Regions from separate parts of the Nonomuraea sp. NPDC049129 genome, predicted to be linked through region 3. Evidence: riboswitches for the same ligand, from Rfam matches in the RefSeq annotation. Region 3 holds a riboswitch; each other region holds the start of a gene.
The links. Region 3 has a riboswitch for cyclic di-AMP ahead of AB0B64_RS51990 (C40 family peptidase). Riboswitches for the same ligand answer to the same signal wherever they lie in the genome.

Region 1 (7,404 bases), on a different contig from region 3:
GTGCTGGTGATCACGGTCATCGAGGCGCTGCGCGCCTTCGACATCGTCTACGCCATCAACAAGGGCAGGAACGGGCTGGAGCTGCTGTCGGTGCTGGTCACCGAGAACATCGTGGGCGAGGCGAGCCGCATCGGGTTCGGCTCGGCCATCGCGGTGATCCTGCTGGTGATCACGCTCGGGTTCATCGTCACCTACCTGTCGCAGCTGTTCAGGGAGGAACGATGACGCTCACCGCGCCCATCACCACGCCCCCGGTCCAGGATCGCCGGGAGCCGGTGCGCCGCCGGGCGCGTCCGCTGCGGATCCTGCTGCACGTCTTCCTCGGCCTCGTGGCGCTGGGCTGGGTCCTGCCGCTCGCGCTGGCGCTCTACGCCTCGCTGCGCCCGTACGACGAGACCGCGCGGCTGGGGTACTTCTCGCTGCCCGAGCACCTGACGCTGGACTACTACGGGCAAGCGTGGAGCCAGGCCGACCTGCCCCGCTACTACCTCAACACGCTGATCATCGTGATCCCGGGCGTACTGATCACGCTGTTCATGGCCTCGTTCACCGCGTTCGCGATCGCGCGGCTGCGCATTCCGGGGCGCAAGGCGCTGCTGATCACGTTCACGGCGGGCAACCTGCTGCCGCCGCAGGTGCTCATCACCCCGCTCTACACCCTCTACACGCTCGTGCCGCTGCCGGCGTGGCTGTCGGACTCGCAGTCGCTGTACGACTCCTACCTCGGGCTGATCCTGGTGCACGTGGCATTCCAGTTCGGCTTCTGCGTGTTCGTCATGTCGAACTTCATGCGCACGATCCCGGAGGAGATCACCGAGGCGGCGCTGGTCGACGGAGCGAGCGTGTGGCGCCGCTACTGGCAGCTCACGCTGCCGCTGTGCCGCCCGGTGCTGGCGGCGCTGGCCACGCTGGAGTTCACCTTCATGTACAACGACTTCCTGTGGGCGCTGGTGCTGATGTCGTCGGGCGACAAACTGCCCGTCACCTCGGCCCTGAACAACCTGCGCGGCCAGTTCTTCACCGACTACAACCTGCTGGCGGCCGGGTCGATGCTGGTCGCGCTGCCGACGCTGATCGTCTTCCAGATGCTGCACAAGCAGTTCGTCGCCGGACTCACCCTGGGGGCCACCAAGGGCTAAAGGAGCGCGTGGAAGCGGGCGGCGACCAGGTCCCAGGTCCACTCGCCGGCGATCCAGTCGCGGCCCCGGGCGCCCATCTTCCGGGCCCGTTCGGGGTCGCCGAGCAGCTCGATCAGGGCCGCGGCGACCTCCGCCACGTCGGTGCCGTCGACGACGAGGCCGGTCTCGCCGTGCCGTACCGCGTCCGGGGCGCCGCCGGACGCGCCCGCGACGACCGGCAGGCCGGTCGCCGATGCCTCCAGGAACACGATCCCCAGCCCCTCAACGTCGACGCCGCCCAGCCGGGTACGGCACGGCATCGCGAACACGTCGGCGGCGGCGTAATAACCGGCCAGGCTGCCCGCCGGGACCGTACCGGTGAAGCGGACGGACTCGTGCCCCCGCGCCAGCTTCTCCAGCCGCTTGCGGTACGGCCCGCCGCCCACGAACAGCAGCACCGACTCCGGCACCGCGCGCAGCACCCGGGGCCAGGCCCTGATGAGCTGGTCCTGGCCCTTGCGCGGCACCAGCCTCGACACGCAGATCACCACCGGCCGCCCGGCCAGCCCGAGCTCGGCCTTGGGCGCGTCCGGGTGGAACTGGCCGGTGTCCACGCCCGGCGCCAGACGTACCAGCTTGGCCGGCGAGATCGCCGCGGCCAGCCGGGCGCGCGTGTACTCGCCGAGGTAGGTCACCACGTCGGCGTGCGCGCCGATCCTGCGCAGCGCCCCACGGAACAGCGGCGCGCTCGCCCACGACGCCTCGTGGCCGTGGGTGAGCATCACCACGCGCCGCGCGCCGGCCGCCCGTAACCCCGGCGCGAGCAGGCCCAGCGGGGCCGCCGAGCCGAACACCACGGTGTCCGCCCGCTGCTCGGCCAGCAGGTGGGCGGCCCGGCGGGCGACCGCCGGGGTGGGCAGCATGAGCGAGGTGGGGTGCCGGACGATCCGGTACGGCTGGCGGCTGTCGAACTCCGCGCACCCCTGCCAGGCCGGAGCGTAGACGGCCACGCCAGGGGTGCGCAGGGCCAGCCCGTGCACGAACGACTGGATGCCGCCCGGCCGGGGCGGGAAGTCGTTCGTGACGATGAGCACGCCGGTCACGGCTGCTGCTGGCCGTTCAGCGCGGCCCACTCCCGGGCCATGGCGATGCGTTGGGGGCCGGTGGGGTGTGACGCATAGAGGGCATATTCCACCGGATCCGGCGACAAGTCGGAAATATTGGTAATTGCCAGGCGTTTCTGCATGGAGATGAAGGTGGCCGGGTCCTTCGTGAGGTTCAGGGCGTGGAGGTCGGCGCGGGCCTCGATGTGGCGGCTGACCACGTTCTGGGCCGGTCCTGAGATGACCGTGGCCAGGCTCATCAAGCCCATGATCACTCCTACCGCCCGTGGATCGGCCGCCGAGGCGATGCCCGTGCGCCGCCGCAGCATGCCCAGCAGCAGGAACAGCAGGATCGCGCCGAACGCGGCGCCCAGCCCGCCCACCAGCGTGCCGACCAGCACGTCCCCGTACTTGGCGTGGCCCAGCTCGTGCGCCACGACCAGCTCGACCTCGGACTGCGGGGCCCGCAGCAGCGTGTCGTACACGACGATCCGGCGCGTGGCGCCGAAGCCGGAGACGTAGGCGTTGAGCGCGTTCGTCCGGCGGGAGGCGTCGGCGATCAGCACGTCCTCGACCGGGACATGGGCGCGCTCGGCCAGCATCATCAGGTTCGCCCTGAGCGCGCCGCCCGGCATCGGGCGGAAGTCGTTGAACAGCGGCTCGAACACGACCGGATACACGAACGAGGCCACCAAGGTGAACGCGAACGCGCCCGCGGCGGCCGGGATCCACCAGCGCCGCAGCCACCTGGCCAGCGCCACCACGACCAGCACCATGATGGACTGCAGCACCACGTTCACGGCCAGGCTCTTGAGCCGGTCGCCGGTCCAGCCGGCCCAGTCCTGCGTGGACAGGCCGTAGTCGCGCAGCTGCACCTCGTACCAGATGCCCAGGGGCCACCTGATCGCCTCGACGATCGCGGTCAGCACCACCACCCCCAGCACGACCCGCACCCACCACGGCCCGCGCAGCTTACTCAGCACCTTGGCACCGAACGGCGTGAGCACGAGCAACCCCGCGAACAGCACGGTCAGCCCGAGGGAGAGGTAACCGGGCAGGCTCGTGGCCGCGTCGAAGGCGGCGGCCCTGGCGATCTCGGCGGCACTGAAGTCGCGCGCCGGATCCGGCGTCACCGTGGGGGTGCCCGAGGGCATCACCCGCCAGGGCGTCGTGAACGCCACCACGGCCAGGATCACCACACCGAGCACGACCAGCGCCCAACCGGCACCGGCCCGGCCGAACGCGACGTCCCCACCGTCCGCGACCCAGCCACCTGACACGGCACGGTCGCTCGGCGCGGCACGGTCGTCTGGCGCGGCACGGTCACTCGCTGTGGCACGGTCGTCTGGCACGGCGCGGTCCCTTGGTGCGGCACGGTCGTGTGGCGCGGCGCTACCGCCTGACGTGGCGGGGTCGCTTGATGCGGCGTCCTCGCCGGGCTGTGGTGCCGGGTTCCGATCGGGGCCCGCGTCGTCGTCAGGCGGCGGCATGCTGTCGTCGGTGCCCTGCAGATCGTCCATCCGCGTTCCCCTTACGCAAGCTGGTCCCGCACGTAGTCGCGCCACCGTGCCGTCAGCGTCCCTGCCGAGAGCCCGAGCCTGGTGAGCCCCCGGTCGATGCCACCCGTCTGGGCATCACGGTAGAGCCTCACCAGAGTCCCCTCACCGAACCGCTCGGCGATGAAGCGACACGCCAGCCACGCCTCCTGGTACGCCCGTGCCAGACGTGCAGGCTCCCGGCTGGACGGTGCGAATGCCGCAGGCCCTGGCAATTCGCCCGGCAAGTGCCCGGCCCGCACCTCGGCGGCCAACTCGGTGGCGGCCACCCGGACTGGCAACCCCGCGTCCCGGTAGCCCACGTAGTCGGCGAACCCCTCATAGAGCCACACCGGCAACCGTTTCGTCCCGGCCGCGACGTGAGTGAGCTCGTGCGTGAGCACGATGTCCCGCCCGGTGGGGGTCAGCCGGGCGAAGTTCTCGGGCACCACGACCACTCTCCCGCCATCGGCCACCGCCGCCAGCCCGTCGACACTCCCCACCCCGGCCACCCGAGCAGCCTCGGCCGCCGAGCCGGGCACGAGCACCACGGGCCGTACGGGGCGGCCGAGCACGGCGGAGACCCGCGACCCGGCGGCATCGGCCCGGCGCGCCAGATCACGAAGCGACTCGGGCGCCGCATACTGACCGACGACGACCGAACGCACACCTCGTACGACCTCGGAGCCATCCCCCCAGAGTCCCCGCGCCTCCGCCGGAAGCTCACGATCACCGGCCGGCGGGTTGTGGCCGGTCGCGGACTGATCGGGCCCACCGGACGGCAGGTCACGAACCGCTGCCGAGAGGCCGTCCGTCCCCGGAGACCGGTGCGGGGCGGCGCTGGCCGAGGCGAGGGCCAGGAGCAGCACCCCCACCCCCAAGACTCGGCGGCTCACCTGCACGGACACGTTCCCCGATCGTAGTCGTCCCGCGCCGCGAACCGGCCGTCGCGGAGAGACCCGGCTCCTCGTCGCGCAAAGGCCCGGCACGTCGTCGCGCAAAGCGTCGGCTCGTCGTCGCGGAAGGGCCCGGAACACGCGAAGGTCCCGTCCCAGCTGGGACGGGACCTTCGTGACGGTCTTGCAGGCCGGATCAGGCCGGACTTACAGGCCGGGACGCACCGCGCCCACGAACGACGCCTTGCGCCATCCGCTGAGCTTCTCGACGCGCACCGTCGAACCCGTCCTCGGCGAATGGACCATCTTGCCGTTGCCGACATACATGCCCACATGGCCGAGCCCATAGAAGAACATCAGGTCACCTGGCTTCAGATTCTTCCAGGAGACCTTCTTCTTGATGCGGGCGAACTGGCTGTTCGTCACGCGCGGGATCTTGACGCCGGCCTTCTTCCAGGCGTACTGGACGAGACCGGAGCAGTCGAAGGAACCAGGTCCTGTGGCCCCGTAACTGTACGGGTCACCGATCTGGTCCTTGGCCACGGCGACGGCCGTACGGGCCTTCACCTTTTGCCGAGCGACCGCTGTTTGTTGCGCGACCTTCTTCACGGACCTGACGGCTTTCGCCGCTGTATTGGTCCCGGAAACTTCGGCCGCATCACGCGTTGTCGCCGCCTGCGCCGTCGGGGCAGGGAGGACCAAACCTCCGGCCGTCACGGTCATCGTGAGCGCTGCGCCACTCAGGGCAATGCGGGACAGACGGGGGTTACTGGGGGAGGTAGACAGGATTTCTCCTTGGGACTTCCACGAACGCCTACCGGGTTAGCTGACGGATTCGGGCCTGGAAGTCGCCCTACGGCGCAATACGCGCCGATTCACCCCTGATCCCGGGAGCGGGATCGCTGGGTCCCCGGCTCCGTGCCTCCTGGCTGCACGGACTCGGCAGGCCACCGCCACGTAATGACATGTAGAAGGGCGGCGACCTAACGGATTTCTTTTCTGTCCACATCGGGGACCCGATGGAGAGTCGCGACGCCATGGCTTGTTCGCCGCGACGCCAGAAGCTACGCCCTTGAGTAACGAGCTGGCAAAGCCGTCATGGGGTTGTCAGGATCACTCAGAGGTGTCAGTAAAGTCCCCAACCCCAGCTGGAGCGCCGGGTTATGTTATTCAAATGTGACCCTTCTCACACTTGACCACACAGTGATCTGTCAGGTCCCTTTTGTCACTCTTGTCACACTGGTCCCGCTAGCAACACGCCGGAGGGCGCGTGATCGTGTCGCGACTGCGCGGATGTGGGCGTCGCCAGGGTCACCGACGGGCCGAGATCAGTGATCGTCGTCACCCGCTGAAGGCGTTCGAGCAGCGTTCAGCGACCCGGCCAGCGGCATCGGCCTGCGCGCCGAAATCCGGCGACCAGCAAATCGGGATCAGTTGAACAGCCGGTCGGGTGCCGTTGAATAAGCGGCCAGAGCCCGTTGAACAGCAGGTCGGAGCCCGCTGACCACCGGGCCGAGTTCGTTGACCACCCGGCCGAGGTCCATTGACCACCCGGCCGAGGTCCATTGACCACCGGGCCGAGGTCCGTTGGCCGGCAAGCCCACGTGGACCGCCAAGCGTTAATCGGCGGACCATCCGGTCCATGGCCACCGGAAACCACGGACCGGGTCAAGAGGACGCACGTCACGGCGCCCAGCGCGCTCCACCGGAGGAGCGTGTCCCTGGACAGAGCCCAGCCACGGACGGCGGGTGGGGCTCACCATGCTTGCCGTACAGAAAATCAGTGGTTCTTCACCCGGAACAACCTACGGACGGATAGCTCCCACCAGGGTGCCGCCATAGGAGGACAGAGTGACGACCTTGACCACGTCGCCGGTCTGGGGGGCGTGCACGATCTGCCCGTTGCCCGCATAAATGCTGACATGTCCAAGCCCTGAGCTGAAGATCAGGTCGCCGGGCTGCAGGTCCTTCAGATCCACCTTGCGGGACGACCCCCAGGCCCACTGCTGCCACGTGGTCCGGGGCAGCGACACGCCCCCAGCGCGCCACGACGCCTGCGTGAGGCCCGAGCAGTCCCAGCCGCTCGGTCCCGTGCCGCCGAACACGTACGGCTTGCCCACCTGCGCGTAAGCGAACCTGAGCACCGCCGCCGCGTTGCCGGAGGCCGAGCCCGTGTACTTGATGCCGGTGCTGTTGGGGTCACCGGTCTTGTAGGCGCCGAGCTTGTCCAGCAGCTTCTTCTGCTTCGCGATCAGCTTGCGGACCTCCGAGCGCTCCTTCTCGACCCCGTCGCGCTCCTTGTCGGCCGCCTGCAGCGCCGCCTCGGCCTTGTCGCGTTCGTCCTTGAGCCCGCGGTTCTCGCGATCGAAGGCCGCCAGCCGCGCCACCTTCTCCTCCGACAGCTGCCCCGCGAGCGCCATGCCGCCCAGCAGGCCCGTGGGATCCGGCTGACCGATCATCGTGGGCCAGGAAGTGGCGTCGGGGCCGCGCGTGTAGGTGTCGACGGCCATGTCGATGACCTGGGCGCGCAGGGTGGCGACCGTCTCAAGCTTGCGTTTGTAGCTGGCGTTCAGCTTGCCGTATTCGCCTTGGGCCGCCTTGTACTTCTCGGTCGCCGTGTTGTAGCGGTCGACGACCTTGTCGGCCTGATCGTTCAGCTTCTTGAGCTTGGCTTTCGCCTGTTTGATCGTGGGCTTCGGCGCGGCCAGTGCCTCGCTTGTGGGGAAAAGCAGCAGCCCGATCGCGAGTCCCG
Region 2 (7,404 bases), on a different contig from region 3:
GCGGCATGTTCTTAGGAATGCTCGACCAGACGATCGTCGGTACGGCCCTGCCGCGGATCATCACGGAACTGGGCGGCGTCGATCTCTACACCTGGGTCGTCACGGCCTACCTGCTGACCTCGACCGTGACCGTGCCCCTCTATGGAAGGCTGTCGGACCAGCACGGCAGGAAGCCGCTGCTGCTGATCGGCATGTCCGTGTTCCTCCTGGGGTCGGCGCTATGCGGGGTGGCGCAGGACATGACGCAGCTCATCCTGTTCCGCGCGTTGCAGGGCTTGGGCGCGGGCGCGCTGCTGCCGCTGTCGATCGCCCTGGTGCTCGAACTGTTCCCGCCGGAGAAGGGCGGAGCCCGGGTGCAGGGCGCGATGGGCGGAGTGATGGCGCTCAGCTACCTCGCCGGGCCGTTCCTGGGCGGGCTCTTCACCGACCACGCGAGCTGGCGCTGGGCCTTTTATGTGAACGTGCCGATCGGCCTGGTGCTGATCGCGATCATCGTGCTGCGCCTGCCGCGCCGGCCGGGACATGGCGGCGGGCGGCCCGACTACCTGGGAATCGGGGTCTTCACAGTTGGCATTAGCTCGCTGCTCATCGGCCTGACCGAGAAGGGGCTCGACGGCCACACCTGGACCAGCGTGCCGGTGATCGGGCCGATCGCGCTGGCTCTGGTGTCGCTCGTGGTGTTCGTGGTGGTGGAGATGCGGGCCGAGGCGCCCATCATGCCCCTGCACCTGTTTCGGAACCGTACGTACACGCTGGTCAACGTGACCTCCTTCTTCACCGCCTTCTGCATGTTCGCCGGCGTGGTGTTCCTGCCGCGCTACTTCCAGGAGGCGCTCGGCGCCAGCGCCACCGAGTCGGGGCTGCGGATCTACCCGCTGACCCTGGCCATGGTGGTGGGCAGCATGGTCGTGGGCGCGCTGATCAGCCGGACGCGCGTCTACAAGCCGTGGCTGGTGGCGGCGCCGTTCCTGCTGGTCGTGGGCACGCTGTTGTGCGCCGGTCTGACGCTGGACACGCCGCCCTGGGTGCTCGTCGGGTGGATGGCGCTGATCGGCCTCGGCATGGGCCCGATGCTCTCCGGCCTGACCGTGGCCGTGTCGAACTCGGTGCCGCCCCAGTACATGGGTACGGCCTCGGCCAACCTGACGTTCTTCCGCCAGATCGGCGGCTCGGTCGCCCTGGCCCTGGCCGGCACCGCCTACACCTCCGTCATCGCCACCGAGGCGCCGCTGCACGGACTGGCCGCCGCGCACGCCTCGGCCGCGGCCCTGGTCATCCCCTCGCTGGGGGTCGCGGGCGCCCTCGTGGCGCTGGTCGCCCTGATCGCCATGCCCGGTGTGCGGATCGACCGGGAAACCCCACAGCCCAAGGTCGAGGCCAGTTTCGCGTCCTGAGCGCCGTCATGCGAAGCTGTCCTTGTCCCCAACACCAGGAGGTCCTCATGGCGGAAACACCGGAGCCGGAAGTCGACGAAACTCCCGAGGACGAGATGAAGCGCAAGTTCCGCGAGGCGCTGGAGCGCAAGCGTAACCAGCATGCTGACTCGAGCGCGGGTGGCAGGGGCAACGACCCTTCCAAGATTCACGGCGCTCACGGGCCCGCCGCCAGCAAGCGTTCTTTCAGGCGGAAGAGCGGCGGTTGACCTGAGCTTTTCTGGGGGTACGGCATGCCGTACCCCCCTTTTTTCTTGACCCTCTAGGTAGATCTTCGCCCGTTTCATGGGCTTATGTTTGCCTTTGTCCGGTTCGGTACCTATAGTTCATGGAGTTACCAGCCGGTGACTTTGGGGCTTCAACAGGGGAGTACCAACCGGCAGGCGCCGAATCCCGCTCGCGGGAACCGGGGAACCAACGTTCCTTAGGGGTGAATCCGACCTCGGTCGGTAGGGCATCTCCACGTCCGAACCCGTCAGCTAACCCGGTAGGCGAGATGGAGAGGACACCTACCGCATGCGTAACCCCCGCGTCGTGCCGCCAGCCCGCGTGTTGTCGTCCGCAGACTGACCGGCGCCTTCCCCCCGCTCTTCCACGCTCCGCGTAGCGACCGTTTGGCGTCTTGCCCGGCTACGCCCACCTTTCACGAGCGCGATCCCCTTTTCCCGTATAAAGGACTTCACTGCTTCATGTCTGTTCGCTCTGCTATGCTCACCGCCGCCCTCGTAGGCGCGATCTCCATCAGCGCAGGCACCGCCGCACACGCCGACACCGGCAACGACAAGAAGGTCCTGCTCAAGGGCAAGACCACCGCGTCCTACTTCTGGGACGACTCCTCCGGCCGCGCCGGGGACACCGGGCTGCCGGCCAGCGGCAAGCCCATGCAGAAGGGGCTCGCCGCCAGCCCGAGCTGGCCGCTCATGACCGAGGGTTACGTCGTCTACAAGGGCAAGAAGATGCCCTTCTTCGTCGGCGACCGCGGTCCGGGCGTGCCGTCCTCCAGCGGCGTCATGCTCGACCTCGACGCCAAGACTTTCGCCGCCCTGACCGGTGGCCGCTTCAACTCCAGCACGCTGGGCGTGGACGGCAACGGTGGCGCGGGCCACATCAAGATCGACTACGTCATCACCAAGTGGGGTAGCGGTCCGGGCAAGAAGAACTACCCGCAGCCCTTCTCGACCGGTGCGTACGCCGTCGTGGACCGCAACCCCGCCAAGCCCCCGAAGATCGTGGCCGAGGGCGACAAGCCCGCCGCGGTCAAGCCCGCTCCCGCCAAGGCCGTGCCGGTGGCCGCCAAGAAGGCCGACAAGGCTGAGGAGAAGGTCGCTGACAAGAAGGTCGTCGAATCGAACGCCATCGGTGGCGCCGCCGCGGCGGTCGCGCTGGCGATGTTCGGCGGTGGCGTGACGGTCGGCCGCGACCGGATCCGCAAGCTCGTCCGGCGCTGACAACCGTCAGGTCCGAAGACGGTTTTGCTGACGGCCGTCAGGTCCGGAGCCGACGGCCTTGATGGTCGTCGGTTTCGGAGCCGGCGGTCTTTGCGTCGCGGGAAACAGAATGTCATTCTGACCTCGTGACCACGCTTGCAGCCGCGAACGGCATCGAGATCGCGTACGAGACCTTCGGCTCACCCGGCGGACGTCCCCTGCTCCTCATCATGGGGCTCGGCGCCCAGCTCATCCACTGGGACGACGAGCTCTGCGAGCTCCTGGCGGAGCAGGGCCATCACGTTGTCAGATTCGACAACCGTGACTCCGGACTCTCCACACACCTGCACGACGAGGGCGTTCCCACACTGGGGACGTCCTCTTCGTATCTGCTGGATGACATGGCCGACGACGCGGCCGGGCTGATGGACGTCCTCGGCTGGCCCGCCGCCCACGTCGTGGGCGCCTCGATGGGCGGCATGATCGCCCAGACGCTCGCCATCCGGCACCCCGAGCGGGTCCTGACCCTTACCTCGATCATGTCGACGCCCGGCCCGGACGTGGCCCCGCCCACGCCGGAGGCCAGCGCGGTGCTGCTCGCCGCGCCCCCGACTGATCGGGACGCCGTGCTCGCCCAGTCCTTGAGGACCTGGGCGGTGATCGGCTCGCCCGGCTTCGACATGGACCGGGAACGCATCCTCCGGCTGTCCGGCCAGGCGTACGACCGGTGCTTCGACCCGCCGGGCACGACCCGGCAGCTGGCCGCGATCATGGCCTCCGGCGACCGCACGGAGCAGCTCGGCACGCTGGGGATCCCCGCCCTGGTCATCCACGGCGAGGCCGACCGGCTCGTCCCGGTCGCCGCCGGCCACGCCACGGCGGCGGCGATTCCAGGCGCCACGCTGCTGACGTTCCCCGGCATGGGCCACGACCTGCCCCGGCCGCTCTGGCCGGACATCGTCGGCGCCATCACCAAGCTCACCACGAGCTGACGCACCAGGAATCAGGCCGGTCAGGGATCAGGCTGTTCAGGGACCAGGCTGTTCAGGGATCGGTGGAGGTCGGTGGCTCGTGTCCGCCGCGCCCGGACGCGAGCCACCGGATCTCTCAGACCTCCAGCTTCTCCTCGATCCCGCGGAGCTGGTGCCGGGCCAGGGCCAGGTTGGCCCGCGCCCGGTCCAGGGCGAGATAGAGGAAGAGCCCCTTGCCGCCGCGGCCGGTGATCGGCCGGATGATGTGGTACTGGCCGCCGAGCGTGATCAGGATGTCCTCGATGGAGTCCTTGAGCCCCAGCGAGTCCATCGTGCGCAGCTTGGCCTTGACCACCTCCGTGTTCCCCGCCGCGGCGACCTGGAGATCCAGGTCCTTGGAGCCGCCGAGCGCCCCCAGCGCCATGCCGCTGCCGTGATCGACGATCACCGCGCCGAGCGAGCCGTCGATCGTCATCATCTCCTTGAGAGAGACGTCCATGCTGGCCATGCCTTCCTCCGTTCAAGCTCAGTGAATCCGTGCTGAGATGGCGGCCACGCTGGCCGCCGTCTTGCGCCCCTCCAGCCGGAGCAGCCCGAGATTGGTGCCGGGCTCAGCCAGGACTGCGAGGACGATGGTGGGGCCCGCCGCGTAGAAGGCGGCGAAGCCGGCGGTGCCGGAGATGAGCGTCTCCTCCAGTACGCCCTGGCCGGTCATGATCGTCATTCGCCTGCTCAGCGCGAGCAGCGCCGCGGACAGCGCGGCGACCTGCTCGCCACTGTCGTCGGCGTTGTCGCAGGCGATGCTCATGCCGTCAACCGTGCAGGCGACGCTCCCGCTGATGTCCGGAGTGCGCTCGCGCAGGAGAACCATCTCCCTGAGCACCTCTTCACGCAGCTCCACCGGTGGCCTCCTTTGCGGGCGGGGGAACCTCATGTCAGCTCCTCCAGCGCCTTCTTCAGGCGCATCAGCAGGGCCAGGTCCGTGGGGTCCGCCGTGACCGGCGGGCCGAGCGGCAGGCCCGGGGTGCGGGGATCGTGCGGCGGCCGTTGGCCGGCGGCCACGCGCCCCCGCTGCGGCAGCGCCCCCTGCCCGTCTCCGGCGGTCTTCGCCCTGTGCTCACCGGTCTTCGTCGCGCTCTCTTCCGGGGCGCGCGTGGTGGTGGTCGGCTCCACGGGCGGTGCCAGCAGCCCGGCCGCCGCCATCCTCCGTACGGCCAGCAGCACCGAATAGCCGGACCTGCCGATCCGCTTGGCCAGGTCGAGCGGTGTCGCCTCGGCCCCGGCCCCGGTGAGGACCTCCCACTGGACCGAGTCCAGAGTCACCCCGCTGCCCGGCAGCCACTGCGCCGGCCGTACCGGAGCCGTGTCCAGCTGCGCGGACGGCCAGATCTGCGCGAGATAGGCGCGGCGGCGCGCGCACTCCCGCAGCAGGCCCGCCACGTCGAAGAACCACTGCCCGCCCAGCCAGTGCTGCTCGCCCGGCCGGAATTTCGGCCGCGACCCGCCGGCCGGCAGCAGGAAGAACGCGGCGTCCAGGACGGCCCCGAGCACGCAGTACTGCAGCTCGCCCAGCGTGACGGGCCCCTCCTCCAGCAGGCGCGCGCAGCCCCCGTCGGCCTGCAGCCTGCGCAGCGCCGTCTCCGGCAGCCGCCCGCGCGCCGCCAGCAGCCGCTCGACGCCGGGGGTCTGGGCGCACTCCATGTACGTGACCCGGCCCTCGCTGAGGAAGATCGTCCCGGCCCGGCCCACGCGGAGGGCGCCCGTGGCCCGTTCACGGGCTAGACCGGTCAGAAGCGTGTCCAGCGGTGCCATGGCTCAGGTGAGCAATTGGCGGGAGATGTTCAGCAGGCGGTATCGCGCCAGGGCGAGATTCGACCGTTCCAGGTCGAGGCGCAGGTAAATGACGAGCGGCCCCTCGAATACCGTTTCGAGGAATCTCAGTAAATGATGGCCTTTGTCGGTAGTGACCAGCATGTCGTCGATCCGGACAGTTTCGCCGGGGCAGGAGCGGGCCAGGCCGTCCATGGTCGCGCGCAGTGTCTCGGTCAGGGCGGCGGCGGAGCTCTCGGCGTCCACGCCCTGCGGCGGTCCGCTGATGGCCACGGCCATGCCGCTCGTCTGGTCCACCAGCATCGCGTCCAACGCCCCTGGTATCGCCATGACCTCGGTCAGGCAGTCATCCAGTCCCAGCACGTGACCCTCCCACGCCGTCATGAGGACTGGGACAGCGTAGGAGCGGCGGATGACGGCCGGGTGATCGGATAAAGCGAGATATGTATGAGGTTAAAGATGTCTACGGCCAAGGTGGAGAAAAACCTAACCGCGACGGAGATTTCCTGATTAGGGGTATTGCTTGCGACATTTAAGAGTATTGCTCACATTATTCTCGGCCCAGCTCGCCAGTATCCAATGGATACTCTGGAGAATATGAAGATTCTTCTCTTTGGCGCGACCGGTATGGTCGGTCAGCGCATCGCCGCCGAGCTGGCGGCCCGCGGCCACGAGGTGACCGGTGTCAGCAGGTCGGGACCGGTCAAGGGAGATGTGCGCGACGCCGCCACGCTGGGCCGCGGCCATGACGCCGTGATCTGCGCGATCGCTCCGCCCCGCGACGGGAGCGAGCCCGAGGGGCCGTTCCTCGACGCCCATCGCGCCCTCATCGACGGCGTCCGCGCCGCCGGGGTCGGGCGGCTCGTCGTCGTCGGCGGCGCCGGCGGCCTGGAGGTGGCGCCCGGTGTCGACCTGGTCGACACGCCCGGCTTCCCGGACATGTACAAGAAGGAAGCGCTGGCCCAGCGGAGCGCTCTCGGCCTCTACCGCGAGGTCGACGACCTCGACTGGACCTACGTCTCCCCGGCCGCGGAGATCGCGCCCGGAGAGCGCACCGGACACTTCCGTGTCGGCGGTGACCAGCTTCTCACGGACGCCGAGGGCAACAGCCGCATCTCCGCCGAGGACTACGCGATCGCGATCGCCGACGAGGTGGAGAAGGGCGAGCACCCGCGCCGGCGCATCACGGTCGCCTACTGAACTCCGTCCGACTCCTTAAGGTCCGACTCCTAAAGGTCCGACTCCTCAAGGTCCGACTCCTCAAGCAGGTCGTCCGCCTCCTCCATGAGGCCGCCCGGCTCCTCGGGCAGGAGGGCCTTCTCGTCGGGCTTGTGGACGAGCACCTTGTCCACGTACGACTTCACGGCGGCCGCGATGCCCACGTCGGCCCCGGCCGCCTCCGACAGGTACCACCGGTGGTCCAGCACCTCGTGGAACAGCTGCGCGGGCTCCAGCTTCCCGCGCAGCCGGGCCGGAATGCCCTCGACCGTCGGCTGGAACACCTCGGCCAGCCACCGGTGCGCCACGATCGCCTCGTCCTCGTGCCGCAGGCCCTTGGCGACCCGGAACCCGTCGAGGTCGTTCAGCAGCCGCCTGGCCTGGTTCTCCTCGACGTCGAGCCCGGTCAGCCGGAGCAGCCGCCGCTGGTGGTGCCCGGCGTCGACCACCTTGGGCCGGACGATGAGCCGCCCGGTGCCGACCTTGCGCCGCACCATCATCTCGGCCACGTCGAAGCCCAGCAGG
Region 3 (7,404 bases):
GGCTGCTGCTCGTCGGCGGGGCGGCCGGGCTGACCGTTCCCGGGTCCGGCGGGCGTACCGTGCTCGACGACCCGCGCTTCATGTCCGACGCCTACCGCGACATCGCGCTGGCCTGCAACGCCCAGCTCGAAGCCTGCCGCGCGGAGACCGGCGTGGACTGGGCGTACCTGAGTCCGGCCGCGGTGCTGGCGCCGGGCGAGCGTACCGGCGTCTACCGGCTGGGCGCCGACGAGCTGCTCTTGGACGCCGAGGGGAACTCGGCGATCTCCATGGAGGACCTCGCGGTCGTACTGCTGGACGAGGCGGAACGGCCCGGGCACCACCGGGTCAGGTTCACCGCCGCGTACTGACGCCACCCGGCGGCGGCGTCAACGGTTCCCGACCAGCCGGGTGGTCTCGTCGTCGGCGGGGAAGTACGCCTCGACGGCAACCCCTTCGAGCGTGATGTCGAATGCCGCGCCGAACGTCGTGATCGTACTGAAGAAGCAGAGCTCGTCCCCCCGATGCGTGATCCGTACGGGCAGCGCGATGTCGGCGGGGTCGGGCAGCGGCGCCTCGCCATCGTCTCCATAGGCCAGCAGTTCCTCGTAGAGCGCGCTCAGCTCCGGATCCCCCGCACGGGCGACCTGCCTGGCGAGCCGGGGCAGCAGGAAGCCGCGGACCTGCGCCAGGTTCCGCACCCGCGGCGCGAACCCGTCCGGGTGCAGGCCAAGCCGCATCATGTTCACCGGCGGCTCCAGGAGGGCCGGGGCCACGTCGTCGAGGAAGACGTTCATGGCGTCGTTGGCCAGCAGCAGGTTCCACCGGTGGTCCAGGGCCATCGCCGGATACGGCTCGTGCCCGCGCAGGATCCGCTGGAGCGCCTCGTGCGCCTTGCCCAGATCGGGGTCGTCAAGCGGGCGCTCGGGGTAGATGGGCGCGTACCCGGCCGCGAGCAGCAGCCGGTTGCGCGCGCGCAGCGGCACCTCGAGCTGTTCGGACAGGCGCAGCACCATGGACCGGCTGGGGATCGTCCGCCCGGTCTCGACGAAGCTGACGTGGCGCGCGGACACGTCGGTCTGGAGGGCCAGGTCGAGCTGCGTGAGCCCGCGTCGGTGCCGCCAGTCCCGCAGCAACTCCCCTATCGGCTGATCCATGTTCATACCGGCCGGTTCTACCTGGCCCGCCGGGGTGGTGTCGATTACCTGTCATGTCATGCCCGCCTGGTTGACGCCCGATTTTAGGCAGTTTACAAGTCTTTGACCGTTTTGTTAGTGTTCGTCCCGCCTAATCCACTCACCTGCGTGGAGCCGGGGACCCAAGTTCCCTCTGGGGCGAATCGGCATCGCCGTAGGGCCACTTCCAGGCCCGAGCCCGTCAGCTAACCCGGTAGGCCGTATGGAAGGACACAGCAGTGGCTCCCCTCGCCATCTGCCTGGCGGCTGCCGTCGCCGGGCTCACTCTGGCCGCTCCGGCTCACGCCGAGCCCACCACCCCTACCGGCCCCACCACCCCTGCCAGCACTGAGAGCAAGCCCGTCCAGCAGACGAGCCAGACCACTCCGGCCTGGAAGGTCGCCCTCAAGTTCGCCATGAAGAAGCGCGGTATCCCGTACGTCTGGGGCGGGACCAGCGACAGCGGCTACGACTGCTCCGGGCTCATGCTCAGGGCGTACGAGCACGCCGGGATCGAGTTGCCGCGCACCACGACGGAGCAGTACTCCGCGTTCTCCAAGAAGATCTCCTGGGACCACCTCAAGCCAGGTGACCTGGTCTTCTTCCACGGGCTCGGGCACGTGGGGATGATCTCGAGACCCGGATACATGGTGCACGCGCCGCACACCGGAGACGTGGTCAAGGAGGAGAAGCTCTCCGACTGGCGCAGGGACTCGTTCGCGGGCGCCGTACGGCCGGACCCCAAGGGCGTGCGGCTCTCCATCGAGCAACGCAAGACCGCCATGCTCACCACCGGCCTGCGGCCAACGGCGGGGGCTCTGCGGATCAAGGTCCGGTAGCGCCCCGGCTCAGTGACGGAAGCCGTCACGGCGTGCGGAACCCCCGGAAGGTCACGGGCTTGCGGGTCTCGAAGCCGAGCCGCTCGTAGAGGGCGATCGCGCCGGTGTTCGCCTCGGCCACGTGGATGAAGGGCCGTTCGTCACGAGCCACGATCCGCGCGACGAGCGCACTGACCAGGCGGGCGGCATGGCCTCGCCCGCGTGCCTCGGGGGCGGTGCAGACGGCGCTGATCTCGGTCCACCCCGGCGGCCGCGGCGCGTGGCAGGTGATGTCGGCGGCGGGCAGAGTGCCGTCGCCGAAGTAGGTGTTCACCGCGTTCTCCACGCAGGCGTTCGGCAGGCGGCCGAAGATGCCCTGCATGCGAGCGTCCTGGAGGGTGACCAGGCGGGAAACCGTAGTTGACCAATTTCCACTTAGTCAACCAGAGTTGCTCCTTCGCCTGAGCACCGGGGAAACTACATCCCAGGTAATCGACACCACCCCGCGGCCGCTGTCAGCGTTCTCCCATGACGAGCAGCAAAGAACTGATCATGGCCGGCTTCGCGGAGTTCGCCGCGGGCAACATCGAGGTGCTCCAGACGCTCCTGAGCGAGGACTTCATCGAGCACAGCCCGGGCAACCCGTCAGGCAGGCGCGCCTTCATCGACTTCATCAGGGACTCCCCGCTGGCCACCTCCCGGCTGGAGCTCAAGCGGGTCGTCGCGGAAGGCGATCTCGTAGTGATGCACTATCACCTGATCCCTCGGGAAGGCGGGCGCGGGCTGGCGGTCGCGGACTTCTGGAGGATCGAGGACGGCCTGATCGCCGAGCACTGGGACGTGGTCCAGCCGGTCCCCGAACCGGCGCAGGTCCCACACGGCATGTTCTGACACGGCTCCCCTAACCGGCGGGCCACCGGGGTCCTCAAGGAAGGGGCTCGGAGGCGCCCGGTGGCCAGATGCCGACGTCCAGGAGCTTGTGGGCATAGGAGTACGCCACGAGCTGGCTCCGGTTGCTGCAGGCGAATCGGTCGAGGAGCTTGCTGATCCGCTCCGCCACCGTATACCTGCTGAGTTTCAGCTCGCGGGCGATTCTTGTCGTCGTGTATCCCCTGGCCAGCAGGACGATCAGCCGCGTGTCGCGATCGTTGATCAGATCGTCGAAAACAAGATCCATAGCAAGTCCCGATTCGGATCGCCTTGGCCAGAGGCGCCTCTGGTGAAAGCACCTCTGTGTGCAAGCTAGAAGCGTCTGCTTAATCAGCGGTATGGCCGGACCATGCGACCGGTTAAGGATCGGCCCTGGCCAGCTGCCCTTGGAAAATCTCCTCGTAGAGATTCCTGAGTACGGGGCTGGGGTCGATGCCGAGCTCGGCCACGAGATGCCGGCGTACGGTCTCGAACTGCGAGAGCGCCTCCGGCGCACGGCCGCAACCGGCGAGAGCGGTCATCCTGGCCGCCACGAGCCGCTCGCGCGCGGGAAAGAAGGGCACCAGGTCGTCGAGCCGGTTCAGCACCTCGACGTGGCCGCCCCGCTCGATCGCGAGTTCCGCCCAGTCCTCGTTGACCGTGAGGTACAGGTCGGTGAATCTGCCGACCGCCTCATCGACCAAGGCGACACCCGAGAACTCCGCGAGCGGCTGACCGCCCCACAGGCGCAGGGCGTCATCGAGCACGGTCAACGCGGCATCGGCGTCGCCCCTGCGCCGCATGTCGCGGCCGGCGCCGGCCAGCCGCCGGAACCTGAGGAGGTCGAGTTCGTCCGGCCCGGCGTCCAGCCGGTATCCCCAGCCCTGGTAGGAGATCCGATCCCCGAAGCTCCGCCGCAACGCCGAGACGTAGACCTGCAGGTTCTTGCGTGCCGTGGGAGGTGGTCGCTCTCCCCACAAGGAATCGATCAGCTGGTCGGTCGGAACCACCTGGTTCGGGCGGGAGAGCAGGATGGCGGCCAGCAGCCGCGCCTTTCTGGCGCTGACGTGCACGATCGTGCCGTCCACCCGCACCTCGAGCGCGCCGAGCACGCGCGCGTCCAAGCGCGCGGTCACGGCTTTGGCCCGCTTGATCCGGTCGGTGCCCAGCGCCAGGAATCCGGCCAGATCGATCGTCGCCGAACCCGCCCTGGCCACCTGACGGTGGAGCGTACGCACCGTGGACAGCGTGGCGATGGAGACGTCGTCGACACCGGCCTTCGCTTCGAACCACCGCCAATCGCCGTCGCGATTGACCTCGAGGAACACCGGCCCTTGCCTGGTCAGCAGGAAGTCGAAGGCGCCGTAGCGCAGGCCCCAGATCCCGGCGAGCCGGTGCACCGCCTCCACCACGGGCTCCGGCGCCGCCGCCGGAGAGACCGTGACCGACGCCTCGTCGCGCCAGATCGCCTCCGGCGACGGTTTGCCGACGCGGAAGGCCCGGATCTCGCCGTCCACGAAGTAGACGCGCAGCTCCGCCCAGTGGTCGACGTACTCCTGGACGATCATGGGCGCGTCCCGCGCGGGCAGCTTCCTGGCCGCGACACCGGCCACGATCTCCGGGAAGACCCCGTGCAGGGTGCCCGGTTCGGTCTCGACGAAATGCTGGTCGAGGGCCTTGACGATGACCCGGTCGCTGGCCAGCGCCGCGCTCGCCGCCCCCAGGTCGGTCGTGGCGATCGTTCGCGGGGTACGGACCCCTGCCTCCGCCGCGTCGTCCAGCTGAACCAGCCGCCCCAGATCACTGCCACCGGGCAGCCGGGCGGCTGACAGCGACGACAGCTGGTCGATGAGGGCGGCCCACGAGTCGGCCCGGAACAGGGACGCCGCCGAGCCGTTCTCGCCTCGCACGGCTCGCGGTGAGAAGTGCCGTACCCAGGTGACGGTGGGGATGATGCGGCGCCCGTTCACCGTCAGCGAGCCGTCGTCGAGCCGGGTGAGGATCCGCAGGTCGCCGATCGACCCGGCGTCGATCCGCACGCTCGGCACGCCGAACGTGCGCAGCCCGCGCTGGAGCACGGCGAACTCGTTGATCCCCGCACGGTCCACGAGGACCACGCACGGCAGGGCGGCCGCCGGGTCGGTCTCCTCCGGGAGCTGCCAGGTCACGCCGGGACTTCCGGCCGGCATGCGCAGGGTGTACGGAATGCGCGAGTGAACCGGGTCCATGTGCCGATGATGATCACACGTGGCGAGATCACACAACGTGCCCTCTGTCGTTCGGCATAACGTCCCGGATAGCCCACGTTTGTGGGGTTGTGTCACCCGCTGATCGCCGGTCCATACTCAACCTGCAACACATCTCCAGCAGCCGACAACCTGCACGTTTGGTGAAGTGGCAAGTGAAGGGTGGTGCCGTGTCGAGCGATGTGGTGACGGCCGCGGGGCTGACCAAACGCTATCGGCGCAGCGAGAGACCGGCGGTGGACGATGTCTCGTTCGAGATCGCGCGGGGAGAGACGATCGGGCTCCTGGGACCCAACGGCGCCGGGAAGACGACCCTGATCAAAATGATCTGCGGGGTCACCACCCCTACCTCCGGCCAGGTCCGCGTCTTCGACGCCGATCCGGTGCGCCAGCCGGTCGCCGCCAAGAGCGGCATCGGGGCGATGCACCAGTCAGGCCCGTTCGACATGATGCTGCCGGCGCTCGACAACCTGCGGATCGCCGCCCGCTTCCGCGGCCTGAAGTGGCGTGCCGTGCGGCCGTGGGCGCTCGAGCTGGCGGAGTTCCTCAGCTTGACGGAGGCTCTGCCGCGCTTCTGCTTCCAGCTGTCGGGCGGTCAGCGGCAACGGTTGCAGCTGGTACGGGCGCTGCTCACCATTCCGCGGCTGCTGATCCTCGACGAGCCGTCCGCGGGACTGGACGTGGTGGGGCGGCGGCACATCGAGCGTTTCGTGACCTGGCTGCGCGAGGAGCACGGCGTGACCGTGCTGTGGACCAGCCACCACATCGACGAGCTGGAACGCAACAGCCAGCGGGTGATGGTCATCAACCACGGACGGGTGCTGCGCTTCGCCAAACCGCGCGAACTCGTCGAGGAGTTCGGCAGCACCCACTTGCTGGTGACCCTCGATGACCCCGCGGCCGGCCTGGTGGTGGCGGCCTGGGCGGAGCTGGCCGGGCTCAGGGCCACGACCGAGGAGTCGGACGTACGCATCCACGGTGCGCGAGCGCGGGAGGTGCTGCCGGAACTGTCGCGGCACTGCCTGGACCACGGAGTCGCGATCTCCGGCGTCTCGACCGTCACGGACTCGCTGGAGCAGGTCTTCCTCAGGATGACGGATACCGAGGACTGAAGTCGACAAAAGGGGCAGATGTGGCCGCCAAGCTGGCATTCGACAACACTCCTCCGACCGGGACTCCGAAGGCGGCCGACCTGTCCGCGGTGCTCTACCGCGAGTACGCGCTGCTCGCCCGCAACCGGGTGTATCTCATCCTCGGCCTGGCCCCGATGCTGATCTACCTGCTGCTCGTGAACACCTCGCTGGGCAACCTCCTCAGGGTCGTCCACTACAAGGGCGTCGACGTACCGTTCACGATCTTCCTGCTGCCCATGACGCTGGCGATGTCGGTCGTCAGCGCGGCGGGAACGTCCGGCATGGCGGTGTTCCAGGAGGAGATGAGCGGCGCGGCGACGCAGCTGTGGTCCTACCCGTTGCGCCGGTCGCGGTTCCTGCTCGGCAAGGTGATCGCGGGCGTGTCGCTGGTGCTGGGTCAGGCGCTGCTGGCGCTGGGCGTGGCGGTGCTCATCTTCGCGTTGCCGTTCGACCTGCAAGCCTGGGTCGGCCTGCTGTCGACGCTCACGCTGGCCGCCCTGGCCTTCAACGGGCTTTATCTGGCGACGGCCATCTTGATCACCGACTACCAGGTCTTCATGCTGCTGTCGAACGTGTCGATCCCCGTTCTCGTGTTCAGCGCCCCGTCGCTCTACCCGATCGACAGCATGCCCACCGTGCTGCAGTGGGTGGCGATGATCAACCCGCTGACGTACGCGATCGACGGTATGCGCAACGCCGCGTTCTTCGGTTTCGCCGACGCGTGGCAGGACCTCCTGGTGCTGGCCGTCCTGGCGGCCATCAGCTACACCGTGGGCGGCCGCGCGCTGATCAAGCGCGCCCGCAACATCTGATCTCGTCAAGGGCAGGGGACGATGCGGACAGACAGCTCCTCTCTCTCGCGGCTTCTCTCGCGGTCCGACCGGTCCAAGGTCCGGCTGCCGGGCACGGACAGAGCTCACGACCCGACGGCCACGCTGGAGATGGCCGGCCGGGCGGCCCGGATGGTCGGGATCACCAGGGTCGCGGACATCACCAAGCTGGACACCATCGGCATCCCGACTTTTCAGGCGATCAGACCGACTTCCCGGACGCTCGCCGTGTCTCAGGGGAAAGGGATCACGCCCGAGTTGGCGAAGCTGTCCGCGATGATGGAGGCCGTCGAGCTCTGGCATGCCGAACAGCC
Region 4 (7,404 bases), on a different contig from region 3:
GATGATCTCCTCGACCTGCTGACGCACTCCTTCAAGGCTGATGCCCAGGCTCTCCAGAGCCTTGGCGGCTACGCCCTCACCTTCATGGATCAAACCAAGAAGAATGTGCTCAGTGCCGATGTAGTTGTGGTTGAGCATCCTGGCCTCTTCTTGGGCCAAGACGACAACCCGCCTTGCTCGGTCGGTGAACCTCTCGAACATCTCGTCGCTCCTCACAGAGCGGTCAGTCAGGCCGGTAAATCCGGTCCCGTCATCCCGCATGCTAGCCCTGGCTCGGCGAACCGTGCCCACTGCCACTGACACGCTCTATAGCAGAGACGTTCCCCGGGAGCAGGGCGTTCACCCTCTATCCAACTACCGATCGGGGGTTACGTGTTCCCGATACGCCGCAAGCGAACGATGTTTAGGACGCTTCCGTGAAGCGCCTGGAATTGGTCGCCACGGCGCCGGCAGATCAACATGGATCGGCTTGCGGCCGGTGCCGGGGAGAGAGCCCGCCCGCGCATCGCCCATGCCTGATCCGTGAGCCATACGCAAACATCCTATGTAAGGAAGCGCGCCCGCCGCCAATCGATCGTGGTACGGCACCCGCGGGTCGCGGAATCTCGATCGTGCCACGGCACCCGGCAGGCCGCGAAATCCCGATCCCGGCACGGCACACGCGGCCACGAAATCGCCGGTCCGGTCAGCGAGGTTACCGATCCGGGCCATCGCGGTTACCGATCCAGAGCGTCGCCGCACCGGGGAGCCCACACCGGGGCTGGAACGCACCATGCCAGAAAACCGCCCGGAATCGACCGAGCGGGCAGCCCAAAATGATCACATATGGGCGATTAGAAGATCGCCGTCACGAACCGTCCAGCATTTGAGAAGCAGCTATAAATGATCATGCGCTTATGGCGTTCGCCGGGGTTCTTAGGCGAGCGGCATAAGCGCATGGTCAGGAGATGGCTCTCTAGTGAGCTTGTTCGTACTTCTCCACCACGGTAGAGGCGATTCGGCCACGCTCGCTCACCGGCAGACCGTGAGCCTTGGCCCACTGCCGGATCTCCGAGCTCTTCTCGCGGCTCATCGCACGCTGCCCGCCGCGACCGCGCCGACGCGTGGTCACGGCACCGGACCGACGAGCGTGCTGTACGAAAGGCGTGAGCGCGTCCCTCAGCTTCTTGGCGTTAAGGTCGCTCAGGTCAATCTCATAGGAGGAGCCGTCAATAGCGAAGCTGACCGTCTCATTGGCCTCGCCCCCATCGAGGTCATCGATGAGAATCTCCTGGATCTGCTTGGCCATCTACGCAATCCTTTCGCGGAGCATTGTTTCATTCGCCAGGGCAAACATATACCCGGAAAGGCGCGGAGACAATTCAGCGCTACAGAGATTCTGCTGAGCGGCGGCTCAGTTGTGGTTCTCGGCCTGATCCTGGGGGTTTGGACGGCGTCCGGCGGCCTCGGATCGGACCAACTTCACTACGCCAAAGATGAAGGCGGCGCCCACCACCACCGGTGGGATCAGCGCTGACAATACGTCGGTAAGGGCCTGCATTCGTCCTCGCCTCCACAGCGGACGGGGGTTTCGATGGGCGCTTTATCCACAAGCGGCCTGGGCATGAGCGCCCCTCATGCCTCACGAGGTGGACAACCGCCCGCACCCGACCATAGTGGTACATGGATGCCGTCCATGTGCCATGTGCGCCAACATCCGGCAACCCGGACGCCCCATAGCCTAATGCCAGTCTCTCCAGGCTCCTTACCGGATCAAGCGAAAATTTTGCGGAAAGACTTCTCGCCAGGCCCACAAGGGTCAGCGGAGATCTTTGATCACCCGCGTTCCGGCGAGCCGGTCGTGCGGCCCACGCTGCAGCGGCTTGTCGATCAAGATGAGGATCCCGACGCCGAAGACGAAGATTCCGGCCAGCACATTGAGCACCGGAATGCCCATGACCATCGCCGCTCCCGGATAGACCAGGGCTCGTTTCAGCAGAGCACCGCGCCGAAGGCCGCTCGGTTCGAGGCGAATCCTCATGATCGCCTTGCCGAACGTACGGCCGCTCATGGAATGCGCGGCCCAGTCATAGACCGTATATCCCAGCCCACCGAGCAGCCAGGCGAACACGCCGGGCAACCGGCTGTCGAACGCCTCCAGCAACCCGACAGTTCGGAAGCCACCCCACAGCGCGACGAACAGAATGTAATAGAAGACACCGAAGACGAGGGCTTCAATGAGCCGGGCGGCCAGGCGTTCCCACCATTCCGCGGGGACGGCGTCACTCCACGGCGGCAACCCGGTCATAACCCACCTCGCCCCTTCGGCGAACCGACCGCTACCCATTTTGCTGCCGCCCGCACATACAAAACAGAGGCTGACCGCTGGCCAGCCTCTGTTTCGCGTCCGCGAAGACTACTTGATCTTCACAACCACCGTGTTGCTGAACTTGTCGGCGAACGTCTGCTGCAGCGGCTTGTCCCAGAGCTGGGAGGCACCGTTCAGCGCGACGACGATCCCGCCGAGCAGCGACCCGACGAACGGGATGACGCCGAGGATGTATCCACCCCAGGTGCCACCGGCCCGCTTGAGCGCCACGTCGTTAGGCAGGCCGCCCGGAGGCAGCATGGTGCCCGTGGGCACGATCTTGATCCCCATGACCATCTTGCCGACCGTCTGGCCGCTCATCTTGGTCATGAAGAACTCGTAGGCGACGTACACCGCCGTCATCACGATGGCCACCACGATGCCGTAGAGCGTCGGGCCCATCAGGCCGGTCGTGACGCCGGTCGCGGAGTTGTAGCCGGCGAGCAGGATGGCCCCGAAAACGAGACCGATCACCCAGTTCGCGATGCCGAAGATGACACCGTCGATGATCCTCGCCACGAGCCGCTGCCACCACTCGGCGAGCGGGGCCGGGGCGCCGGGCGGTTGGACCCCGTGCGGCTGCGGCTGCCCGTAGCCGGGCTGCTGGCCGTACTGGGGCTGCTGACCGTAGCCGGGCTGGCCGTACTGCTGCTGCTGACCGTAGTCCGGCTGGCCGTACTGCTGCTGGCCGTAGCCGGGTTGCGACGGCTGCTGCTGGCCATAGCCCGGCTGGGACGGCTGCTGCTGCCCGTAACCGGGCTGCTGGCCGTAATTGGGCTGCTGGCCATAGCCGGGCTGCTGGCCCGACGGTGGCTGCTGGCCGTACTGCTGCTGGCCGTAGCCGGGTTGCGACGGCTGCTGCTGCCCGTAGCCCGGCTGGGACGGCTGCTGCTGCCCGTAACCGGGCTGCTGGCCGTATCCAGGCTGGGATTGCGGTTGCTGACCGTAACCGGGTTGCGATTGCGGCTGCTGACCGTAGTTGGGCTGGCCGTACTCGGGTTGCTGACCCGAAGCCTGCTGCTGACCGTATCCGGGTTGCTGACCGTAGCCGGGCTGCTGGCCGTAGTCCGGTTGCTGACCGTAGCCGGGCTGCTGACCGTACTGCGGCTGTTGTCCGTACTGCGGTTGCTGCGGCTGCTGGCCGTAGCCCGGCTGCTGCTGACCGTACTGCGGCTGTTGGCCGTAGCCCGGCTGCTGCTGCCCATAGTTGGGTTGCTGACCGTAGGCGTCGTCCGCCCGGTAGCCAACGACCGTCGCATCCGGGTCGGGCTCGCCATAGGGACGGCCCGTGTTGTGATGTCCGTATTCAGATCCGCCAGGCGCAGAGTTCTCGCCGGATTCGTCCTGTGGATACGGCGGCTGTCCGGTGCTCACCGTGTCACCTCGCTTCGAGTGCGCATGTGGCACGTGTCAGGACACATGCCTGTGCTGCCCAACGTATCGACATAGGTATCAACAATCACCTTTCCCATTAGTCAAGGTCCGCGTCACCCGATGTCAGGTGGAGAAGCATGCGGGTGTTCCCCAGGGTGTTGGGCTTGACGTGTTCGAGGTCGAGGAACTCGGCGACACCCTCGTCGTACGAGGCCAGCAGCTCCGCATAGACCTCGGGTGAGACCGGAGTGCCCTGTACGGGGCGGAATCCATGCCTCGCGAAAAAATCCACCTCAAAAGTCAGACAGAAAACCCGGCGCAGGCCGAGTTCCCGGGCCGTTTTGATCAAGGAAGAGACGATCCGGTGCCCGATTCCGAAGCCTCGGAACTCCGGATCAACGGCCACCGTGCGAATCTCCGCGAGATCCTCCCAAAGCACGTGCAGCGCGCCACAGCCGACCACTTGGCCGCCGCGCTCGGCGATCCAGAACTCCTGCACGTCCTCGTACAGAGTGACGGTGGCCTTCTCCAGAAGCCGGGGCCCGGCGCCCGCGTAGGTGTCGACCAGGAGACGGATCGTCCTGACATCCGGCGTGCGAGCACGCCGGACGACGACTTCCGTGTCCGGGACTGTCACTTCGGCGACCTGCTCCATGGGTCTCCAGCGTACAGATCCGATTACGGCCTCCCCGTAACTCTGACGTCTCTCCCATCTCATGACATCTCGTGGTTGATCGAGCACGATGAGGGATCCCTTGGCCCTCAGGCTTCCATGCCTTGACGAACTTGGTGCAAAAAGGACATAAAGTTTGTCCTGCACCGGCAAGCACGAGATCACCTCGTGACCCTTCGGTTGTGAAACCTCTACAGACTTGGCAGTTCTGGTTGAGCACGAACCCGGAGTGCACTAGTGTCCAGCGACGATGTCACCCACGCGAGCCAGCGTGGAGACGCGCCCAATCCCCGTAAGGGGAGCCGGGGACCCGCCGGTGGCGACCTCATCCCGACGCCACCACCCATGGGGTGAATCCGAGCGAGTCGTTCGGTAGGGCTGCTCCGGCCCGAACCCGTCAGCTAACCCGGTAGGCGCCGATGAGAGGAGCTGGTTGGTGAAGCAGACCCGCGATCGCGAGACGAAGCCGGCGGGCGCTCAGGCCCGCCCTTCTGAGCTCCGGAAGATCCCCACCCGGTTGGGTGTCATCGCGGCGACCATCGCCACCCTCCTCTTCGCCGTACCCGTCGGCTCCGCCGTCGCCGATCCCAAGCCCTCGCTGAAGGACCTGTCCAAGCAGGCCGAGGAGCTCCACACCCAGATCGAGACGCTGAGCGAGGAGTTCAACGGCCAGCGGGAGAAGCTCAAGACAGCCAAGAAGTCGGCTGAGGCGGCCAAGAAGACGCTGTCCACCAGTGAGGCCGATCTGGCCGCGAAGCGCGCCAAGGCCGCGCTGCTGGCCCAGAACGCCTACATCAACGGCGGCTTCGGCCAGGCGCTGGCATTCGGCACCTCCGACGACCCCGAGAGCTTCCTCGACCGGGCGGCCACCACCTACGCGCTGGAGCAGCAGCAGGGCTTCGAGGTCAACCAGGTGACCACGGCCAGGCAGGCCGCCGAGCAGGCAAGGGCCAGCGCCAAGACGCGCATCGACGAGGTCGAGAAGATCGTCGAGGGCCTCGGCACCAAACGCGACAAGATCACCAAGCTCGTCGCCAAGGTCGAGAGCAGTCTCTTCAAGCGGGCGATCGGCGAGGCGGGCCGTCCCGGCACCCGGGCCACGCGGGTCGACCTGCCGGTCATCGGCGCCGGCAAGGCCGCCACGGCCGCCAGGTGGGCGCTCACGCAGCAGCTCAAGCCGTACGTCTGGGGCGCCGAGGGGCCGACCTCGTACGACTGCTCCGGCCTCGTGATGGCGGCCTACCAGCGGGTGGGCATCTCACTGCCGCACTACACCGGCGACCAGTGGACGGCCGGACGGCACATCTCCAAGGAGGAGCTGCGCGCCGGCGACCTGGTCTTCTTCTATGGTGACCTGCACCACGTCGGCATCTACATCGGCGGCGGCATGATGGTCCACGCGCCGCAGACCGGCGACGTCGTACGCATCGCGTCCATCGCCCGCCGCCCGTTCGCGGGCGCCGTACGCATCGCCGACTGACCTCCGGACACCACGACAAGCACTCTGACAGCTGGGGCCCGGGCGGCTGGGCCGGTCGAACGGTCAGATGAGCTGGCGGCGGGCGGCCCAGGCCACGGCCTCGATCGCGGTGGCGACGCCGATGCGGTCGCAGATACCCCGAAGTCTCCGGCGTACCGTGCGTCCACTGATATCCAGTCGTCTGCCAACCCGATCAACCGTGACCCCCTTGGCAAGCTCCGCCAGCAACGCCAGATCCGCGTGGCTAAGCTCGACGCTCTCAGTGAGCACATACATCGGGAGCCCTCCCCCCAACAGCAGAACTCGAGACGTCTATGTCCGAGCAGAGCTGCAGCTCGTCTCGCAGACGGTAAACGCATTCTGGAAAGGTCGTCAAGCCAGCGGATACCGCCCTCTGACCATCGCCATTGACATGATCGGCTGTATGTGAAGTACTCGCCATATGTCGGCACACTTCGGGGCCCGATGAAGGATCACAGGCGCCCTTACAACGGCTCCAGCCCGCTCCCCAAGAGCGCCGCGAACCTGCTGAGCGCCGAATCCGTAAAACGCGAATATTCTTCGCATTCAATATGCGAAATATCGGAAATGTGGCTGCTTAGGGCAGTCTTTTGTACCCCCGCGCCGCCGGGTCGGCAGCGCCCGCCAAAGACCATGAACGGTTCATGCGCCAGAGGGAGAAGCCACTCGGCGCAGGCGGCCGGGAGATGCCCGCTCCCCGCGTTAAGGGACTGGCGAACGCCGCCGCCCGCGTTCTCCTACTCGCCGCAGGAGATCGGGCCGCTGTCAACCCGACAGCGGCCGGTACGGCCCGGCGTGGGAGCCGGGCCGACACTCTTCGGCGGCAGGCGGGTCAGTGGGTCGGCTTGACCAGCGGGAACAAGATCGTTTCCCGGATGCTCTTGCCGGTGAAAGCCATGATCATCCGGTCGATCCCGGCCCCCATGCCACCCGTGGGCGGCATGGCGTACTCCAGCGCCTGCAGGAAGTCCTCGTCCAGCTGCATGGCCTCCGGGTCGCCCCCGGCGGCCAGCAGCGACTGCTCCACCAGGCGCCGGCGCTGCTCGACCGGGTCGACGAGCTCGGAGTAGGCGGTGCCCAGCTCGGTGCCGAACCCGATGAGGTCCCACTTCTCGGTCAGCAGCGGGTTGTCGCGGTGCTGGCGGGTCAGCGGGGAGGTCTCCAGCGGGTAGTCCATGACGAACGTCGGCTGGATGAGCGTGTGCTCGACGAGGGCCTCGAAGATCTCCTGGACGAGCTTGCCCTGGCCCCACTTCGGGTCCCAGTGGATCTCACGCCCGTCGGCGAGTTTCCGGACCTGCTCCAGCGGGGTCTCCGTGGTGATCTCCTCGCCGAGCGCCTCGGACACCGCCCCGTACAGGGTGATGCGCGGCCACTCGGGGATGCCCAGGTCCACCTCGACGCCGTCGTGGACGACCACAGAGGTGCCCAGAGCGGCCACGACGGCCTTCTGGTACATCCGCTGGGTCAGGTCGGCCATGTCGTTGTAGTCGAGGTAGGTGCCGTACG

Region 1: linked by a shared signal. The riboswitch ahead of AB0B64_RS45770 (C40 family peptidase) and the one ahead of AB0B64_RS51990 (C40 family peptidase) in region 3 are both predicted to bind cyclic di-AMP.
Region 2: linked by a shared signal. The riboswitch ahead of AB0B64_RS16755 (hypothetical protein) and the one ahead of AB0B64_RS51990 (C40 family peptidase) in region 3 are both predicted to bind cyclic di-AMP.
Region 4: linked by a shared signal. The riboswitch ahead of AB0B64_RS10135 (C40 family peptidase) and the one ahead of AB0B64_RS51990 (C40 family peptidase) in region 3 are both predicted to bind cyclic di-AMP.

Annotation. Positions count from the first base shown of each region.
Region 1 is NZ_JBEZDU010000022.1:61,113-68,516, forward strand. Features, by position in the region: gene AB0B64_RS45745 (sugar ABC transporter permease) at 1-225, shown strand, start outside; gene AB0B64_RS45750 (carbohydrate ABC transporter permease) at 222-1,139, shown strand; gene AB0B64_RS45755 (glycosyltransferase family 4 protein) at 1,136-2,221, opposite strand; gene AB0B64_RS45760 (M48 family metallopeptidase) at 2,218-3,741, opposite strand; gene AB0B64_RS45765 (hypothetical protein) at 3,753-4,664, opposite strand; gene AB0B64_RS45770 (C40 family peptidase) at 4,860-5,375, opposite strand; cyclic di-AMP (ydaO/yuaA leader) riboswitch at 5,449-5,607, opposite strand; gene AB0B64_RS45775 (C40 family peptidase) at 6,458-7,404, opposite strand, start outside.
Region 2 is NZ_JBEZDU010000005.1:178,500-185,903, reverse strand. Features, by position in the region: gene AB0B64_RS16765 (MDR family MFS transporter) at 1-1,394, shown strand, start outside; gene AB0B64_RS16760 (DUF5302 domain-containing protein) at 1,442-1,642, shown strand; cyclic di-AMP (ydaO/yuaA leader) riboswitch at 1,808-1,942, shown strand; gene AB0B64_RS16755 (hypothetical protein) at 2,123-2,881, shown strand; gene AB0B64_RS16750 (alpha/beta hydrolase) at 3,007-3,852, shown strand; gene AB0B64_RS16745 (hypothetical protein) at 3,968-4,339, opposite strand; gene AB0B64_RS16740 (roadblock/LC7 domain-containing protein) at 4,358-4,732, opposite strand; gene AB0B64_RS16735 (hypothetical protein) at 4,762-5,643, opposite strand; gene AB0B64_RS16730 (roadblock/LC7 domain-containing protein) at 5,647-6,024, opposite strand; gene AB0B64_RS16725 (NAD(P)H-binding protein) at 6,259-6,861, shown strand; gene AB0B64_RS16720 (DUF4032 domain-containing protein) at 6,891-7,404, opposite strand, start outside.
Region 3 is NZ_JBEZDU010000031.1:58,297-65,700, forward strand. Features, by position in the region: gene AB0B64_RS51980 (NAD(P)H-binding protein) at 1-350, shown strand, start outside; gene AB0B64_RS51985 (helix-turn-helix transcriptional regulator) at 369-1,142, opposite strand; cyclic di-AMP (ydaO/yuaA leader) riboswitch at 1,254-1,390, shown strand; gene AB0B64_RS51990 (C40 family peptidase) at 1,394-1,993, shown strand; gene AB0B64_RS51995 (GNAT family N-acetyltransferase) at 2,019-2,378, opposite strand; gene AB0B64_RS52000 (nuclear transport factor 2 family protein) at 2,501-2,863, shown strand; gene AB0B64_RS52005 (LuxR C-terminal-related transcriptional regulator) at 2,898-3,149, opposite strand; gene AB0B64_RS52010 (BTAD domain-containing putative transcriptional regulator) at 3,262-5,109, opposite strand; gene AB0B64_RS52015 (ABC transporter ATP-binding protein) at 5,298-6,239, shown strand; gene AB0B64_RS52020 (ABC transporter permease) at 6,260-7,072, shown strand; gene AB0B64_RS52025 (YcaO-like family protein) at 7,094-7,404, shown strand, end outside.
Region 4 is NZ_JBEZDU010000003.1:150,445-157,848, forward strand. Features, by position in the region: gene AB0B64_RS10105 (ATP-dependent Clp protease ATP-binding subunit) at 1-201, opposite strand, end outside; gene AB0B64_RS10110 (Lsr2 family protein) at 956-1,288, opposite strand; gene AB0B64_RS10115 (RDD family protein) at 1,799-2,287, opposite strand; partial or broken gene AB0B64_RS10120 (RDD family protein) at 2,396-2,875, opposite strand; gene AB0B64_RS10125 (hypothetical protein) at 2,912-3,796, shown strand; gene AB0B64_RS10130 (amino-acid N-acetyltransferase) at 3,819-4,376, opposite strand; cyclic di-AMP (ydaO/yuaA leader) riboswitch at 4,665-4,825, shown strand; gene AB0B64_RS10135 (C40 family peptidase) at 4,831-5,874, shown strand; gene AB0B64_RS10140 (LuxR C-terminal-related transcriptional regulator) at 5,938-6,150, opposite strand; gene lysX (bifunctional lysylphosphatidylglycerol synthetase/lysine--tRNA ligase LysX) at 6,728-7,404, opposite strand, start outside.